Regions from separate parts of the Endozoicomonas sp. ALB091 genome, predicted to be linked through region 2. Evidence: predicted binding sites of a transcription regulator. Region 2 holds the regulator's gene; each other region holds the start of a gene.

Region 1 (2,195 bases), on a different contig from region 2:
AGGCACCGATAACAGCAATAAGAATACCGATGAGAAGGGCAGAAAGCGCACCGTTGGAAACACCATTATTTTCATCACCGATAGCCAGAATTCCGCCCATGAGCACAGCGGTGATGACAAACTCGACAGCGAAGGCCTGCAGGTTAGTCAGTGCCGGGTTGGCATATGTCGAGAAAATACCCGCTGTGGCCAGACTCTCCTCAGAGCCACGAACAATATGATGGGTCAACTCATAATCAGCGAATAAGCCACTGTACAGGAAGTAAACCAGGGCCGCAGAACAGAAAGCACCCAACACCTGGGCAACAATAAAGGGCACGACCTTGTGTTTGTCGAAGCCTTTAAAAACAGTTAATGCAAGCGTGACTGCCGGATTCAGGTGAGCACCGGAAATGCCGCCGGTAACATAGATGGCAATGGCAACACCAAGCCCCCAGACGATGGACACTTCCCACTGACCAAAATCAACACCAGCCAGAACGAGCGCCGCGACACAACCCACACCAAAGAAAATAAGAAGACCTGTGCCTATAAACTCGGCAAGACATTCCCCAAGCAATGATTTTCTCATAATGGCTACTTCCACCTGCTTTACGCAGATTAATATTTATTAATTAAGGCATAGTCGTTTATTAAAAATAAAGAACTCAACAAATGCCCTCTTGTCGACAAAATATTGCAAATAAAAACAAACATTATCAACCCTTAAGATTGATATGAATCAAGCAATTGCCAAAAAAGACAGCCAGCTTCGGGAAATACTCACAAAAACAACTAACAGAACACAATTCTTAACATGTGCATCATGAGCTTCAATTAACCACTAAGAAATTATTCCGCAATAAGTTCCGCATCTGACCTAGTACATGGTTTCAATGTAATTGATGGGTTCCTTCTATCAATGACTCCCAAGCTCCGTTCGTCCTGAGCGGAGATTGTACACATCAAACTCATTGAAATGATGTACTAGTTAAGGCCGCTACCCGCTTCCCGCAAAAGCACAAGCGGCCTGTCTTTTTCGGGCAGCGATTTTTTTATGACCGGATGACAACTCGTGCCTTTCTGTTGATTTGTGTCATTTTCTGAATAGAGCCGTTTATTTATAGTGCTCATTGCGAACATAAACGAACATCCAAGAGCAAATTCAATGAGGCAGATAGAGACCGACGTTGTCATCATCGGTGGGGGTGCCACCGGAGCGGGCGTTCTTCGCGACTGTGCTCAACGGGGAATGCGTGCCATCCTGGTGGAAAAGGATGATATCGCCAACGGTACTACCGGGCGTAACCACGGTCTGCTCCATTCCGGTGCCCGCTACGCAGTGACCGATCCTCACTCTGCCATTGAATGCATCCGTGAAAACCAGATTCTGAGGAAAGTGGCCAGCCACTGTATTGAAGAGACCGGTGGGCTGTTCATCACCCTGCCTGAGGACGAACTCTCCTTTCAGGAAACATTCATTACCGCCTGTACATCTGCGGGTATACAGGCCGAGGCATTAACACCTGCAGATGCTCTGCGCATTGAGCCAAATGTGAATCCCAAACTGCTGGGTGCAGTCCGTGTTCCAGACGGTACCGTTGACCCTTTTCGTTTAACTGCGGCCAACATCCTTGATGCAGAAGAATACGGCGGTCGCCTTATGAGCTATACCAAAGTCGTTGGCCTGATCATCAACAATGGCCGGGTACGGGGGGTACACTGCATCAGTCTGAAAACCGGTGAAAAAGTGGATATCCATGCTCAGCAGGTGGTGAATGCTGCCGGTATCTGGGGGCAGCAGATTATTGAATACGCAGACCTTGCCATTCATATGTTCCCGGCCAAAGGCTCGTTATTGATTGTTGATTACCGCATTAATGGTATGGTGATCAACCGCTGCCGCAAACCCTCCGATGCCGACATTCTGGTTCCCGGGGACACCATCTCGCTTATTGGTACCACCTCGGAGAAAATCCCATACAGTGACATCGAGAATATCCGGGTCAACCCCGATGAGGTTGACGTTCTGTTAGCTGAGGGTGAGAAACTCTGTCCGATCATGGCCAGGACCCGTGTACTTCGTGCCTATTGCGGTGTTCGCCCGCTGGTCTCTCTGGGAGATGACCCATCGGGTCGAAATATCAGCCGGGGGATTGTCTTGCTTGACCACGGTGAAACCGATGCCTTGCCGGGTCTTATTACCATTACCGGCG
Region 2 (2,195 bases):
CTCCCGCTGGCTGGCCAGTCCCCGAACTTTGCTGGATAAGTCAGCGTTTGGTGCCAGAAACAGGTCCCAGATATTGCGGTGCATGCGAGGAGAAATCTGATAGATACCGAGTGCCTGGTGATTGGCCTGTTTCAGATGAAAACCAAGCCCGGACTCTCTGGCTGCGGTACCAAGCAGCAGGTTCTCAGCAGTAGGGCTCCACATACCCAGATGCTTGAGTGCGGGGCGAACAACATAGTGCCTTAGTTCCTTGGCGCATATTCCCATTTGCAAAGTCCTTTTCCCGGGTAGATCCCGGTCTGTGCGTCCTGTAACTGCGGGAGGGGCTCTCAGATCCAGACATTAACCCTGGATCTAAGAGACATATCGTATCATCCCTGAAATTCTGAACTGAGGGTGGTTTTACTCACCGGCAAAATTGCACAGGGCATAGGTTGGAATGCCCGCCGCATTGAGTCTGTCAGCGCCCTTGAGGTCTGGCAGATTGATGATAGCTGCAGCTTCCAGTGTGCTGGCTCCTGCTTGTCGAATCAACTGATCCCCAGCCAGCAGTGTGCCTCCGGTGGCGATAAGGTCATCCACTAACAGAATTTTTTCACCGGCCTTAATGGTGTCTTCATGCATTTCCAGTACGGCTTTGCCATATTCAAGGTCATACTCGACACTGAGGGTTTTGCCTGGCAGTTTGCCTTTCTTGCGAAACAGTGCCAGCGGCTTGTTCATGATATAGGACAGTGTCGAGCCAAGCAGGAAACCGCGGGCATCAAGCGCGCCAATGCGATCAAAAGTCTGGTTCTCATAACGCTGAACCATGACATCCACGGCCTTACGCCAGGCTTCCGGGTTTTCAAACAGTGTGGTGATATCCCGAAACAGGATGCCTTCATGGGGCCAGTCCGCGATGGTTCTGATTTGCGTTCGCAGATATTCCTGAACGGATGAACATTCGTTTGTATGCATGGGAGGGAGCATGCCGCTGTCAGTCAATGGATAAAAAGGAAGAAGCCACCTCAAAGGGTAGCTTCTTTAGAGGATAAAGTCAGGCGTTGGTAGCAATCGGTTCCAGTGTTTTTCCCCCGGCCAGGGCACAGAGTTCAACCGAGTTGCGAATTTCGATTTCCTTGCCCACGGCGGAGATCAGGCCGTTTTTCTGGAATCGGGTAAATACACGACTAACCGTTTCTACCGCCAGACCCAGGTAGTTCCCCATCTCATTTCTCGACATGGACAGACGGAACGACTGGGAAGAAAAACCCCGGCGACGAAAACGGCTGGCCAGGTTAATCAGGAAGGTGGCAATACGTTCATCGGCGTTTTTCTTGGACAGCAGCATCATCATTTGCTGGTCTTCACGGATACGCTTGCTCATCAGGCGCATCAGATGTCGGCGCAATTCCGGGAATTGATCGGAAAGGGTTTCCAGTTGCTCAAAAGGAATCTCGCAGATCATGGTGGTTTCCATCGCCTGGGCCGACACCGGATAGGTATCCGTATCCATACCGCTCAGGCCAAGAATTTCGCTGGGCAGGTAAAATCCGGTGATTTGTTCCTCACCTTCATTGGTCGCTGTGTAGGTTTTGAGAGCCCCTGAGCGAACAGCAAAGACACTGGTAAAGGGGTCACCTTCCAGAAACAGGTGTTCGCCTTTTTTCAAAGGACGCCCACGCTTGATAATGTGATCCAGCTGATCGATATCCTTAATGCTCAGTGCCAGTGGCAGGCACAGTGAGCTGAGGCTGCAGTCTCTGCAGGCCACATGGCTCGGCTGTCGGACGTTGGGCTTTGACGTCATTGAGAGGCCTCAAAGTCGTATTTGGCGAAATTCGACACTGTTTATGGAAAACCAAGTGTATGAAAAGTGTTACCGGAGTGTAAATCAGGTATGTACGCAACCGGGCAGACCCAGGGTAGGGGTTTGGTGCTGCTTCAGCAATGCGTCATAAACTGCGGTGGTTCCGGTGAGCTCTCATCTGCCGTGTCATCTATCAAGCTCAGGGCTGACCCTGATCATGGTATGGTCATGGCTCCTGGTGGTTGTGTGTCTTTATCCCTGAAAATCAATCTGACATTGTCTTATGTCACAGGATTAAATTTTCGTTCGTGGTATTTAACGGACATGGCAGATTTTGCACTTATGTTTCAAGTAAATCAATGTGATAGTGGTGGCAAGTCGTCGTCAGTTTCAGTTTTTTTCT
Region 3 (2,195 bases), on a different contig from region 2:
TTCCCAGCATTATCATTTATCAAAAGAAGCAGCTGCAGCATATTCCCCTTATTTTTTTGTTAGCGACCCTGATCCCGCTGGTGGTTTATATCTTGTGGCTGGTGGCGGTGATGGGGGTATTGCCCGAGGGCTTATTGCTGCAAATCAGTCAGTCAACCGGGGCAACGGCTCATTTAATTTCAGCATTAAGCAGTGATAAAAATGTACACACTATTCTGTACCTGTTTTCTGATCTGGCGTTATTGACATCCGTGTTGGGCGTTGCCCTTGGGCTGTTTGATTATCTTGCCAACTTATTGCAAAGGGCGGATACCCGCATTCATCGGCTGCAGACCGCCCTGGTGACCTTTATCCCACCGGTTATTATTGCCATTATGTTTCCGGATGGTTTTGTCGCCGCCCTGGGTTATGCGGCGGTTGCTCTGGCCATTCTGGCTATCCTTCTGCCTACGGCAATGGTCTATGTACTAAGAAAGCAACCGGCCTATGAAAACCCGTTTCGGGCACCCGGGGGAACGGTTTTGATGTCAACCTGTTTTGTATTTGGCTGTATCATCATTGTGTCTCAATTTATTTCGAGGCTATAGGTTTTTTTGTGTAAGTTAATAATTAAAAGTGAACCTTTGTTAATTAAACAATAAATCTGCGTGCCTTGTAATTTAAGCGGTTGTTTATAGTGGTTGATCCTGTTGGGTCGTCTTGAAATTACGGGTTTTCCGAAATGTTGATTTATTTTTGTTTTATATCAATGGCTTTAATTTCAGGTTTATATAAACTTCAGTTCTAGATTTTTAACCCTTCTCTTATTATTCATTTTGGCCAGTTCGCTGGCTGTCTCTGTTTGGGACCTTCCCGGAGATGGTGGTGAACGGCGGTAGAGGTTTGCGTATGCAGGTCATAAAGGCTGATGTAGCCATTGTCGGTGCCGGAGGTGCCGGTCTTCGGGCTGCGATTGCCGTTGCCGAAAAAAATCCTGAGCTTAAAGTGGCATTGATTTCCAAAGTCTACCCTATGCGGAGTCATACGGTGGCTGCAGAAGGCGGTTCAGCCGGTGTCATTCAGGATCATGACTCTCTGGAAAACCACTTTGTTGACACGGTGGCCGGTGGTGACTGGCTCTGCGATCAGGATGTAGTGGATTACTTTGTGTCCCACGCCACTGAAGAGATGATCCGCCTGGAGCACTGGGGCTGCCCCTGGAACCGAAAGGACGACGGTGACGTAAACGTTCGTGCTTTTGGTGGTATGAAGATTGAGCGCACCTGGTTTGCTGCCGACAAATCTGGCTTCCACATGTTGCACACATTGTTCCAGACGTCCACCAAGTACCCATCCATTGAACGATACGATGAGTATTTTGCCACTGACCTGATCATGGAAGATGGCCGTGCCCAGGGCGTTGTTGCTATCGAAGTGAAAACCGGCGAACCAAAAGTATTCCTGGCGAAGTCAGTGGTGCTGGCAACAGGCGGCTCTGGTCGTATTTTCCGTTTCAATACCAATGGTGCCATTGTGACCGGTGACGGTCATGCCATGGCCCTGCGTGCTGGCGCACCGCTGCGTGATATGGAGTTTGTTCAGTACCACCCAACCGGCCTGCCAGGCTCCGGTGTATTGATGACAGAAGGTTGTCGTGGTGAAGGCGGTATCCTGTTGAACAAGGATGGTTACCGTTACCTGCAGGATTATGGCCTGGGGCCAGAGACTCCGGTTGGTCAACCAAAGAACAAATACATGGAACTGGGCCCGCGTGACAAGCTGTCCCAGGCCTTCTGGCAAGAGCAGCGCAAGGGCCGCACCATTGAAACGCCACTGGGTGATGCGGTACACCTCGACCTGCGCCACCTTGGCGAACAGAAGCTGATTGAGCGTCTGCCACTGATCTGTTCCCTGGCGAAAAACTACCTGGGAGTGGATCCGGTTCATCAGCCAATTCCGGTTCGTCCTGCGGTTCATTACACCATGGGTGGTGTCAGAGCGGACATCAACTGTGCCACCGATCTGGCCGGTCTGTTCGCTGCCGGTGAATGTGCCAGCGTCGGTATGCACGGTGCTAACCGTCTCGGTTCCAACTCTCTGGCAGAGACCGTTGTCTTCGGTAAGGTTGCCGGTGAAAGTGCGGCGGATTTTGCCAGCCAGAACGTGATGTCTGATGAACGCAAATTGCTGGATCAGGCGAAAGCGCACCTGGCAGC
Region 4 (2,195 bases), on a different contig from region 2:
GTTGGTACCCATGGGCAGGGTTTTCACCGGGAAGCCATAGTTTCCTGGCATTTCGCCGGTGTTGGTGCCGGCAAGGCCAATATTGCCGGTCAGAATTGGCAGCATGCAGATGGCACGGCTCGCCTGTTCACCGTTGGCCTGACGCTGAATACCGGTACCCTGAATAATGTAGGCAGGTTTGGCCCTGCCAATTTCCCGGGCCAGCTGAATGATTTTTTTCGCTGGAATACCGGTAATTTTTGCCGCCCACTCCGGGGTTTTCTCGATGCCATCAGCACCTCGGCCCAGAATGTGCGCTTTGTAGTGGCCATTCTTCGGTGCACTGGCTGGCAGCGTTTTTTCATCATAGCCAACACAGAACGCCTCGAGGAATGCTTCATCCACCATCTTCTCGTTGATCAGCACCCAGGCCATGGCTTCTACCAGGGCAGCATCGGTCCCCGGGCGGATTGGAATCCACTCAGACTCTTTGCCCAGCATGGTGTCGGTATAACGCGGGTCAATGATGATGGTACGCACATTTTTGCTGTTCACCGAGTTGATGTGCTCGTAGATTTCCCCACCGCCACTCATGCGGGTCTCTGCCGGGTTGTAACCAAACATGACCAGCAATTCTGCATTGGCGATTTCACTGGTGAAACTGCCGAACGCCGCTGGACGTCCACCGCCATAAGTAAACGGCAGCGCACGTTGAATCTGTCCCCAGCTGTAGTTACCGTAATAAGGCAGAAAGCCACCGAGCATATTCAGCAGGCGCTTGGAGGCAAAAGGACCGTCGGTTTTATAGCCCTGGGTTCCGGAGCCATACTGATAATAGATCGCATCGTTACCGTAAGTATCGATGGTGTACTTTAACTGTCTGGCGATGGTATCCAGCGCCTCATCCCAGCTGATGCGCTCAAAGCGGCCTTCGCCACGCTTGCCAACCCGCTTCATGGGGTATTTCAGACGATCAGGGTTGTATACCCGTTGCTTGATAGAGCGACCGCGCAGACAGGCGCGAATCTGATGATCACCGTATACGTCATCGCCCCGGTTATCCGATTCAACATGGGTGATAACGCCATCTTTGGTATGCACCTGGAGAGGACAGCGGCTGCCACAGTTCACCATACAGGCAGACCAGGTCACCTTGTCTCCAGCGGCTCTTGCCTGCGTTGAATCCGTTGCCATGGCTTTCAGAGGCAACGCATTGCCAGCGACAACAGCGGCACTCCCCGCAGCAGTCCCCCACTTGATAAACGTTCTTCGCTTGATGACAGACGACAGCGCACTATCGAGAAGTTTCTTCATTTATTTTACCGTTATCACTAAAACCGGAAACCAGCACACAAACAGGTAGTGTTACCCCTGACAAAATGCATCTCTGTACAAATAATGAACTGGTGAAATAGTGCTGATAATACGAGCTGGTCAACAAACAACCGATTGACCTGGATCAATTTTTTGCCGGGTTTGAGGCAATTACTGAAGAGGGTAGGAACTTATTCGAGCACGCTACAGAGCACGGCGCACCCTGTAATTGATCATGATTATTGAGGACAAAACTGCACTGCCACTTCGGTGACATGGCTGCGGCGGTACTTCCGCCGCTGTGCTTTGCATGGCACCTGCCCGGGCTGCCAGATTACGGGGAACCTTTCGATATTTTCGGTGTCTGAAGTTTGTGCTCATTTCACTCAGGCGGAGCCTTACTCCCATGCAGTCCGATATACGATTTTAAATTCATTGAGACCCTTGATATGTCCATACCTCAGGCGGAAGCAAGCATTGGTTCGTCAGGATTTCATCCACCACCGACAGGCGGCAAGAAAGAGGAATACAATCCTGTTGCCGCATTCGGTCAGTTTGGCGGAATGATGGTTCGTGTTGTCAATGCATTACAAGCTGCCGGTTCAGGCGATCAATACAGACCAGTGAGTTTATTATCACCCGGTGCCCAATATGCAATAGAAGCCAAGCGGCCGGATCAATTTGGAACCAGGCCAGACCAGGTCATTACGGTTCTGAAACCTGCGCCCGGCTGCCATATGCTCTGGGCTTATAAAAAAGATGTCAGTTCGAATGACTCGGGGGAACCGTGCAGCTGGTTCACATACACCAAGAAAATTACCAGCTGGCATGTTTTGGAAGAGAAAATAGCAGAGAGTTACCACAGAAAGCACTCCCTGTTTAGCAAATCACCTTTAACCTCA

The links. The regulator FNR, encoded in region 2, switches genes on or off when oxygen is low (the NO sensors DNR and NnrR bind a similar motif). The targets are predictions, from matches to a motif close to TTGATNTANATCAA.
Region 1: glpA (anaerobic glycerol-3-phosphate dehydrogenase subunit A) is a predicted target of FNR. The motif match lies at 1,066-1,079, and genes of this name have one in related genera.
Region 3: frdA (fumarate reductase (quinol) flavoprotein subunit) is a predicted target of FNR. The motif match lies at 736-749, and genes of this name have one in related genera.
Region 4: ACO6UX_RS18405 (DMSO/selenate family reductase complex A subunit) is a predicted target of FNR. The motif match lies at 1,429-1,442, and genes of this name have one in related genera.

The regions. Positions count from the first base shown of each region.
Region 1 is NZ_JBLYNQ010000008.1:149,011-151,205, reverse strand. It holds gene ACO6UX_RS17360 (MIP/aquaporin family protein) at 1-571, opposite strand, end outside; gene glpA (anaerobic glycerol-3-phosphate dehydrogenase subunit A) at 1,148-2,195, shown strand, end outside.
Region 2 is NZ_JBLYNQ010000017.1:20,993-23,187, forward strand. It holds gene ACO6UX_RS24050 (hypothetical protein) at 1-267, opposite strand, end outside; gene ACO6UX_RS24055 (adenine phosphoribosyltransferase) at 403-960, opposite strand; gene fnr (fumarate/nitrate reduction transcriptional regulator Fnr) at 1,040-1,792, opposite strand.
Region 3 is NZ_JBLYNQ010000007.1:1,137,897-1,140,091, reverse strand. It holds gene ACO6UX_RS16810 (amino acid permease) at 1-587, shown strand, start outside; gene frdA (fumarate reductase (quinol) flavoprotein subunit) at 865-2,195, shown strand, end outside.
Region 4 is NZ_JBLYNQ010000008.1:420,128-422,322, reverse strand. It holds gene ACO6UX_RS18405 (DMSO/selenate family reductase complex A subunit) at 1-1,293, opposite strand, end outside; gene ACO6UX_RS18400 (hypothetical protein) at 1,743-2,195, shown strand, end outside.